Regions from separate parts of the Ruegeria sp. CF1 genome, predicted to be linked through region 2. Evidence: riboswitches for the same ligand, from Rfam matches in the RefSeq annotation. Region 2 holds a riboswitch; the other holds the start of a gene.

Region 1 (4,927 bases), on a different contig from region 2:
AGACGATATAAAGGACATGTCGTCAGAAGACGAAAACTGATGGATCCCGAGGCGGCCCCGCCGCCTCGACCCGGCCTGCGAAGTCGGTCTGAATTTTTTGCGGATTCCGATTTTAGGACTTGCACTCATCGACGGCGTCTCATAAACGTCCGTCCACCGTTACGACGGTACCTGTATGGGGCCTTAGCTCAGTTGGGAGAGCGCTTGCATGGCATGCAAGAGGTCAGGGGTTCGACTCCCCTAGGCTCCACCAAACCATCCTCAAATAGCCTTGTTTCATTGGCCCTTTCGGCCAGCGGGTCCAGTTGTCCCCTGCATATCCCCTAAATAGCTGCGTATGAATGCACCCGCAACCGCAATGTTGGAGGTCGCAACCGTGCGATTTAGGGTGAAGCTATGCATTTCGGATTCTTGATAGAACCAGGTCTCGCGCTTTCGATTGCCGATCACCTGTGCCTTCTGACAAAGGATGTGCGCAAACACATCGAGTCCATGGTCCTCGACTGGCAGAAAGATCTGCGATTGGGGCAGACCGTTCTGTTTGCGGATATCGAGGCCGGATCGCTAACCGGCATTCATGAAGACACCGGCGCTGTGACCTCGACCCACAACTGTGTTTTGGGCGTGGGCAAGGTGACGGAGACCTGTGAGGGTGGTTTCGTCCGGATTGACATGGGGGAGTTAGGCGAGGACCTGATTCCGGCGGCAGCGGTAATCGGCGTTGTACCGCCAGAAACGCCCGCTGAGCATGCCGAGGCGGTGAAGATAGTAAAAAGCCTGCCCGATTGGCTTATAGTAGACCATTGCCTCTGCTATCGCGCGCCAGACCGCGCTCCCGGGCTGGCAGAAGGTGCAACTTGATCGACAACACCCTTGCCGAGTAAATTCATCTTCTCATCAGTTCTGCCAGCGCCCGACGCCGAGCCAACTCGCCTGCAGCAACCTGATCGTCATTCGCGTGCATCTGATACAGCAAAGCCTCCTCCGTTAGCACTGTATAGTCTTCTATGATCAGTGGAGGGTTCATCGCCCGACGCATCGCCTCGGTACCAGCACGCTCCATCAGTTGGCCTCGCGCATCCAATTCCTCGAACGGAACAAGCAGGTCGTCGTTGAGGTATCGCAGCGTATCCTCCTGCGCCATGTGGATCACCCACTCGTGACGCACCTGCGCTGGGGTCATGGTGCCGTCGCTCTGAATGAACGTCGCTGCCAGCTTTAGAACACAACGCCACTGGCGCTCGGACACCGCACGCGGATCAATGTCGATGTCATGACCACCGATACCGTAGACGGTTCGATTGTAAGCCTCGGCCACCCGGTGGATTTGTCGGATAGCATTGAGATCGTGACGGCGGCGTTGCAGGTCTGACTGTGTAAGAGCCTTGGCCAGTTCGTCGTCCTGATCTGCCTGTGCTGGATCGATGATGTGCTCCTCGCCGGAGCCTGCCATGTGAATACTCATACCGGGGCTCCTTCGATGTGGGCTTGGGCGTCGATAAGAGCACGCAGCAGTTCTTCCTCTGAAAGCTCGTCAGAGATCGGGGCGTCAGTGTCGTCTTCGACCTCATCAGGTAGTTCGCCTGCCCAGAGCCGGTAGTAAGACGCAACGGTGTGGGTGGCGTAGGCATCGGGGCAATCCAGAACGAAACTCTCACCGTCTTGAACACGCCAGATTTGATCCGAGTAGAAGGTCGGGTAACCCATATCTTGGGCAACGCTTACCTTCTCAGGTCTCACGATCAGGTCGGACCGAACCCATGTCTCGGGTTTGATGTTGTCGGGTTTAGCATGTGGGTCACGGTCTTGGCCCCACGGGATTGGCTCAGACCATCCGGGCAGTGTGTTAATGTCAACCATTGTTGATCTCCTTCTCAAATGAGCGCATGCCGCAACGTGCGGAAACCACCGGTGGAGAACCGGTTGGCGGCCAGACGGGATTGCCTGGCACTCTTCATGCTTTGGAATTTGGGAAACGGGGTTCCCTACAAGGCTCCCCTAAATACGAAGGGCCGCAGATACAATGCCGGGTGACAACAATCTGCTACAGGTCTACTCCGCGTCGAGACCGGCCACTGGAAAGATTAGGTTTGCCCACAGTTGCTATCTGCGTTCTCGCAGTATTCACTCGCTGTCGTTGAATATCGCTAAGGGTCGACGACTTCGCACTTTGTAAACGATGCCAGAACTGGCAAGTTTTCCCAATTATATGGCGTGAAATCAAAAGCGTGTGTGGGGCACCGTTCATATGTCGTTATTGGAAATAGTCCTTGCCTCAAAATTTGCACTCCAATCTTTTATCAGAAACTCGAAACTATGAATTCCGGTTCAGATTATGCCCGTAGACAGTCTTGCCTCTAACCTTCAGACGTCAAAGAGCCTCCTCAAGTATTGGAGGGCAAGTGTCTCCGACAGCGTGTTTGGAAAGGGGCGTTTCCGGGTAAATGAACTACGGCGAAATATGCGGCTCAGTATCCAGTCGCTGGAAGCTGGTCGGCTGCCCCCAAGGCAATCGCAAGAGCTTTTCGATGATCGAAACGAAAACGAAGGTTTAGTGCCAATCCGGCTTTGGCCACGGGTTTACGCACGAGAGCTTAGCCATGGCACAGCGCGGCAAGACGGCTTGCCAGATGTTATTGCGCCTATTGTTACCGAAGCGAACGTGACGCGAGCGGGTTACATTTTGCCAGGGCGAACACTTATCCCACGCGATCTTCTAGAACCTTTGACTAGTGGGGCGCTGTCAATCGGCACCGTAGAACAACAGGATGGATTTTTGGCTAATGGTGGATTTGGAGAAGAACATTCAATTGAGGCACATGCTGAAGGCTGGACCCGCTATCTGAAATTTGTTGAACAACTGCTCGAAGAAGTTTCAGGCGATTGGTTTGACAAAACCACAGAATTCACTGAACGCAGCCCGGGGTTTTTCGAAGTTGCGGATAACGCTTCGGCGATGGTTCGCGGTATTCTGTCGCTTTACGATGACCTTGTGGACAGTGACGATGTTCCATCTCTAATGCGAAATTATGCGCGTGTTTCTCCACGTCCATTGTCGCCTTCTCTGCCACAACCTTATAGCTTGTCTGAGCGTTTGGGGCACTCGAACGACAGGTTCCCAACAGCAAGAAACCAACGGGACGTGTTGGCTCACCTTGCTAAAGCGGAGCATGGCGAAATTACTGCAGTGAATGGTCCTCCGGGGACGGGCAAAACAACGTTGCTTCTTTCGGCTATCGCTAGTGCTTGGGTTAAGGCGGCTTTGGAGAAGAGCGAGCCACCAGTAATCATCGCTGCTTCCGCCAACAATCAAGCGGTCACAAACATTATCGACGCATTCGGGAAAGACTACGCAATTGGGACTGGCCCGTTTGCTGGACGTTGGTTGCCGGGAATTCGGAGTTTCGGTCTGTTTTTGTCTTCAGCCGCTCGCGAAGAGGAAGCATCAAAGATTTACCAAACAGAGACGTTTATCAAAACGCTGGAAACTCACGCGTTCGTTTCGGAAGCGAAAGAGGCCTTCCTTTCAAAAGCACGCGACGCATTCAACGATGAAGGAATAGATGAGGTCGAAGATGTAAATGAGCGGTTGCATGAACGCATTAAATCGCTGGCAGCAAAGATGGCCAACCTCGATGAAACTCTTGCGCGGTGGGAAAAAGCGCGCGAAACGGTGGCAAAAGATCTAGGCGACGAACCCGAAGAGAAGCTGGAAGAGTTAGAGAAACACTTAAATGACAAGCAAAACGATTTAACAAAAACTCAAGAGCTGCTCAATCGATGGGACAGTCACGTCGCGAATGAACCGGCTCTGTTGGCCATATTCTCGTTCTTGCCATCTGTGAGACGGAAACGCATGGCAGCAGCAAGGGCCGTTATTCGAGGAGCGGGATTTGAGCTAGTCGCCGATCAGCTGTCGAGCCTGTCGGACGCCGGAAGCAGTATCCAGAAAATGAAATCTGACGCACAATCAGGTGTCAGTGACGCTGCAAACTCCCTCAAACGGGCAACATCGATCACCGAAGAGGCAAAGGCTGCTTCCAAGGAGTTTCAGTCAGCAGCAGTGTTGTTATCCGCAGAGCTGAGGGACGCGGATATTGACGAGATTGATAGCTTTGTTGATTGCAATATCCGATTTCCTCTGTTTCTTCTCGCAACACATTATTGGGAAGGCCGTTGGCTTCTCGAAATGGAGAACGTCCTCCCAGACATCGACAAGGAACAGAAGCGCACCGGAAGGAAAACCGTCGTTCCGCGTTGGCGACGGCGAATGATGCTGACACCATGTGCAGTGGCGACTTTCGCAACTCTGCCAAGCAAAATGACCTGTCGCGCTAGGCGAGGCAACACGTTCATCGACGACTACCTGTATGATTTTGTCGACTTACTGATTATCGATGAAGCAGGACAGGTGTTGCCTGAGATAGCAGCGCCGTCTCTTGCGTTGGCAAGGCAAGCACTGGTCGTCGGCGACACAAGGCAAATTGAACCAATTTCAAGTATTCCTAAAGCAATCGACATAGGGAACCTCGCAAAATATGACGTTGTTTCGGAAGACTTGGATGAAACTGCTTTGTCGGATGTTTTAGCATCTGGGTTTCTTTCCAACTCTGGCAGTGTAATGGCGTGTGCGCAAAGCGCCTCCCGTTTTCAGCCCTACCCGGACTTAGATCGCGGTCTATACCTCTTCGAGCATCGACGCTGCTACGACGAAATTATCGAATTCAGTAATGCCTTATGCTATCGCGGACACTTGCAGCCAAAACGAGGCCCAGCCACGGAACTAGCCTTCCCTCCAATGGGCTACCTCCATATTGATGGAGCTGCGTTCTTCGCGGGTGGCAGCAGGTTCAATCCCACAGAAGCAAAAACCATTGCTGCATGGCTGAATGAAAACCGCGCCACGCTGGAAAACCAATATCAAAAG
Region 2 (4,927 bases):
CAGAGTTTTGGCAAGGTGTGGGCGGTCGACATAGGCGATCTCGACATGTCCATCACCGTCCAGATCGGCGGCACCGATGGGGGCGAGCCAGCGGTTGCGCGTGCCGATATGGGGGGTGGCGGCGATTTTTTGACCATTGACGTCATAGATCGCCAGTTGAGCACCCGTATGCTGCTGGGTCTCTACAACGATGACTTCGGGCAACCCGTCCTGATCGATATCGGCCAGGCGTGGGGCAAGATCTTCGAACACGCGGTCTTCAGGCAGACGTATTGTAACGGTCGAGCGTTTGGAGCTATCGACTTTTCGCCGCGCCGCCGAGGAAAGACTTGTACCGACGCCGATTTCCAAAGCACCGTATTCGATGGCGTCGCCAAGCACCCCATGGGCGTAGCGTGTTGTTGGTTCCGTGAAGCGAGCAGATACTTTGGTTTCGCCGCTGGCTGCGGGCATATTCCCCGTTAGCCAAATGCAAACCATCAGAACAGCGCCGCGCGCCCGACGGTGCCAAAGGCGGTTGGGCTGGCGCGGCGCATCAGGGTGCATCAGATCTGCTTTTCGGGCATCTGCACAACCAGACCATCAAGCGCGTCGGTGACCTTGATCTGGCAGGTCAGGCGCGAGCGGGTCGGGTCGGGTTCATAGGCGAAGTCCAGCATGTCTTCTTCCATGTCGTCCTTGGCGGGGATTCTCTCGACCCAGTCAGGATGAATATAGACGTGGCAGGTTGAGCAGGCGCAGGCGCCGCCGCAATCGGCCTCGATGCCGGGGATGTTGTTGTCGCGGGCCCCTTCCATGACCGTCAGCCCGTTGGCGACGTCGACTGTATGTTCGGTACCGCTGTGCTCGACATAGGTGATCTTTGCCATTGCTTGCGTCTTCCTTTTGCGATGTTCGAGAGCTTTCTTAGTGAAGGGAATTAGGTGATTCCAGTGGCAATTGCGACTCTGGATGCCGTGTTTGGATTTTTGCGGCTTTGGTAAGGCTAAGTTTGCGTGCCTGGCGACGCGATTGCAGGGAAACACTGAGAAAACGAATTTGCCTGATGAGTGCTACCAGCGCCCGGACGCGCCCCCGCCACCAGATCGACCGCCGCCGAAACCGCCCCCGCCAGAGCTTTGGGAAACCTGAGGGATATAGTAGCTGGTTTCTTCAGCGTAATCGCATTTTAGGCATTCGATCCGGCGAATACCCGAACCGGCCCTCGTTGTACTTGCGGAGAGCGTGATGCGTCGCCTCTGGCGCAGACTGCGGTTCCCACATTTTGGGCAGGTTCGAAGTCGTACCAGACCATCACTTATGAAATTGCGGCCTTTGAGCATCATAATCATCATGGCAAAGAGGCCAAATATCCAGAGACCTAGATCATCATTTGTTTTCTTGGCGGGCGCGGCCTCGCCAGTGCGAAAAGGCTTTATGATCTGATCTATGATAGCCGTAGTGCCGGCCTTGATCCCGATTGCATAATTGTTTGCTTTGAAGGCCGGGAGGAATTGCGTGTCAACAATGCGTTCCGCGGCGTGATCCCAGTCGCGCCCATAGGCGGCGCCAAGCTCGATTCGCATAGCCCGGTCATCCCGTAAGACCATCACAAGCACACCATCGTTTCGAGAAGCGTCGCCGATCCCCCAGTGGTCAAAAAGCCCGGTGGCAAACTGTTCGAGCGTCAGACCGTCGGCATAGTCGCCTTGAGTGCGCAGTGTCAGGATGGTCATTTCGACCCCTGTCTCGCGTTTGAGCCCATCTAGTTGCTCAGCAAGTGCCTCCTCGTCCAACGGGCTGAGCAAATTGGCAAAGTCGTTGACGGTCGTGCTTTGATAGTCGGGATAAGTTTGCCCAAATGCAGTATTGGCCCAAATCATTAATAAGACGAAAACAATTCTCATGGCTGCCCGCGTGTTTTTCGGAAGCGTATCACCGAGCGACACGCTAGCAACCGGGATATGGCCCGACCCTGGAAGGTTGTGTGTCAAATGCCGATGATGGTTTTCGGTAACGATTACCGCCTGAACAATACCCCCTGCGACTGCCGGTCCCGATGATCCCCGCGCAGTTCTGCATGTAAGGCTCGGCCTGCCTGCACGCTGGGTCGGGCGCTCATCATGTCCAGCCAGCGGGTGAAATGCGGTTTGTCCTCAAGCACCTGTTGCTGGCCTTCCCATAGGCTGGCCCAGCCCCAGATCGACATGTCGGCGATGGAGTAGAAATCGCCGGCGACGTATTCGTTTTCGGCCAGCCTGCGGTCGAGCACGCCGTAGAGACGCCCGACCTCACTGCGATAGCGGTCTTTCGGATAGGAATGGTCTTGTGGCGGGTCTAGATGTGGAGCGTATTTAAGGAAGTGATGCGCTTGGCCGGCCATCGGGCCTACGCCGCCCATTTGCCACATCAGCCATTCCTCGACTGCGATCCTGTCACGTTCGGTATTGCCGTAGAATCGCCCGGTCTTGCGGGCGAGGTACATCAGGATCGCGCCGCTTTCGAACACCGAAATAGGCGCGCCGTCAGGGCCGTCCGGGTCGACGATGGCGGGCATGCGGTTATTGGGCGAGATCTTTAGAAACTCGGGATCGAACTGGTCGCCCTTGCCGATGTTGATTAAGTGGGTTTTGTAGGGCAGCTCCATCTCTTCCAGCGCGATGGACACTTTCCAGCCGTTGGGCGTGGGCCAGAAATAGAGATCAATCATGGGGCCTCCTTGAATTTGGGCGATCATGAAGCTTTCTGCACAAACGGCAAGAGCGCGCGTGGCTGTGTTACGAAAGCGTGACCGGTGATCAGTCGGGCTTGACGTGTTCCGGGGCGGGGCGTAAACGCATCTTCATTCATGTGGCGATTTGTTACCGGATTGCGGGCCACGTTAAACAACACCGCTAAAAGGTCAGGATGAAAGACCCCTTTCGCTTGGCCGCGTCTGGGGTTTTTTGTTTGCCTCCAATGCGGGGCTGAAAGGAATGAGATGAGCGAGAGCTGGAACAAACGCACCCAAGCCGTCCATGGCGGCATCCGTCGCAGTCAGTACAATGAGGTTTCTGAGTCGATCTTTCTGACGCAGGGGTTTGTCTACGATAACGCCGAGCAGGCCGAGGCCCGGTTTATCGAAAGCGGCCCGGATGAGTTCATCTATGCCCGCTACGGCAACCCCACCGTGTCGATGTTCGAGCAGCGTATCGCAGCTTTGGAAGGCGGCGAGGATGCGTTTGCCACCGCTTCAGGTATGGCCGCTGTGAACGGTGCGCTGACTTCGATGCTGCAGGCGGGCGACCATGTGGTTTCAGCCAAGGCGCTTTTTGGGTCCTGTCTGTATATCCTCGAAAACATCCTGACGCGTTATGGCGTTGAGGTGACCTTTGTAGACGGCACCGATCTGGACGCGTGGGAGGCCGCGATCCGGCCTGACACCAAGGCAGTGTTTTTTGAATCCATGTCGAACCCGACGCTTGAAGTGATCGACATCACGTCCGTGTCGAAGCTGGCCCATGCGGTGGGTGCGGTTGTAATCGTGGACAACGTGTTCTCGACACCCGTGTTCTCGCGCGCGATCGAACAGGGAGCCGACGTGGTGGTCTATTCGGCGACCAAGCATATCGACGGGCAGGGCCGGGCGCTGGGCGGCGTGATCATCGGCACCAAGGAATTCATCCGTGGCACGGTCGAGCCTTACATGAAGCACACCGGCGGTGCGCTTAGCCCGTTCAGCGCTTGGATCATGGTCAAAGGTCTTGAAACCATGGCCCTGCGCGTAAACGCGCAAGCCGATAGCGCGCAAACGATCGCAGAAGCTTTAGAAGGGCATTCTGCACTGGAGCGGACTCTGTATCCCGGGCTGAGAACCCATGCGCAAAACGCGTTGGTGCAAGAGCAGCTGGGCGGCAAGGGCGGTACGGTTCTATCGCTGGACATCAAGGGCGGCAAAGCGGCAGCGTTTGCGTTCCTGAATGCGCTGACGATCCCTGTGATCTCGAATAATTTAGGCGATGCCAAGTCGATCGCAACGCACCCGGCCACCACAACGCACCAGCGTCTGAGTGACGAACAACGCGATGAGTTGGGTATCACGCCGGGCCTGATCCGCCTTTCGGTTGGGCTTGAGGATGCCGGTGATTTGCTGGCGGATATCCAGCGCGCGCTAGACGTATCTCAGGGCTAGTGTTGCGCCGGGAATGCACCATCAGGCGGATGTGATCCGCCTGATCCGGCGCATTTGGTTGTAAAATGACGATTTCTTGCCTCGAATTTCGATCCGGACTGCTATTCCGCGCGTATCGTTCAGGACTGGTAATTAAACCTCGGTGGTATATAACCGTCGGCCTAGCAAGGGATCCGTGCCAATGAACATTCATCCGCGCGACATCAACGAGACACCCGATCACGATCAGGCCGCAGCGGCGCTCAAGGTGCTGCGCGAATGGGCGAAATCAGCCTCGGCGGCCGAGATCAGTCAACTGGACCCGGCCATTGCGCAGCTTGTCCCGGGGCTGTTGCCGTCAAACTATCCAGCCCTGTCGCGCGAATATCCCCACGAGTTTGAGGCGGATGCAGCCTACAAGGCCACATTGCCGGATCTGCAAAACGGTCCATCCAGCCTGATCCGGGGTTCGAAGCAGCAAATCCAGCATGTCGGCATCTCGAATTTCCGCCTGCCGATCCGGTTCCATCGCAAAAGCGGTGCCGAGCTGACACTTGAGACCTCGGTCACCGGGTCTGTCAGCCTTGAGGCCGAGAAGAAGGGCATCAACATGTCTCGGATCATGCGGTCCTTCTACAAGCACGCCGAGCGCACCTTTAGTTTTGAGGTGATGGAGGCAGCGCTGAACGACTATCTGACTGATCTGGATAGTTTGGATGCGCGCATACAGATGCGGTTTTCCTATCCCGATCGGATTGAGAGCCTGCGTTCGGGCTTGTCCGGATACCAATATTACGA

The links. Region 2 has a riboswitch for S-adenosylmethionine ahead of metZ (O-succinylhomoserine sulfhydrylase). Riboswitches for the same ligand answer to the same signal wherever they lie in the genome.
Region 1: linked by a shared signal. The riboswitch ahead of ACRZ96_RS19410 (hypothetical protein) and the one ahead of metZ (O-succinylhomoserine sulfhydrylase) in region 2 are both predicted to bind S-adenosylmethionine.

The regions. Positions count from the first base shown of each region.
Region 1 covers NZ_JBQFRN010000015.1:27,452-32,378, forward strand. Annotated here, with positions in the region: gene ACRZ96_RS19390 (TIGR02300 family protein) at 1-40, shown strand, start outside; tRNA gene ACRZ96_RS19395 (tRNA-Ala) at 178-253, shown strand; gene ACRZ96_RS19400 (hypothetical protein) at 397-861, shown strand; gene ACRZ96_RS19405 (hypothetical protein) at 887-1,465, opposite strand; gene ACRZ96_RS19410 (hypothetical protein) at 1,462-1,860, opposite strand; SAM-I-IV-variant riboswitch at 1,858-1,965, opposite strand; gene ACRZ96_RS19415 (AAA domain-containing protein) at 2,624-4,927, shown strand, end outside.
Region 2 covers NZ_JBQFRN010000001.1:947,334-952,260, reverse strand. Annotated here, with positions in the region: gene ACRZ96_RS04760 (FG-GAP repeat domain-containing protein) at 1-453, opposite strand, end outside; gene ACRZ96_RS04755 (2Fe-2S iron-sulfur cluster-binding protein) at 546-869, opposite strand; gene ACRZ96_RS04750 (TPM domain-containing protein) at 1,053-1,886, opposite strand; gene ACRZ96_RS04745 (glutathione S-transferase N-terminal domain-containing protein) at 2,000-2,689, opposite strand; SAM riboswitch at 2,820-2,897, shown strand; gene metZ (O-succinylhomoserine sulfhydrylase) at 2,960-4,150, shown strand; gene folE2 (GTP cyclohydrolase FolE2) at 4,332-4,927, shown strand, end outside.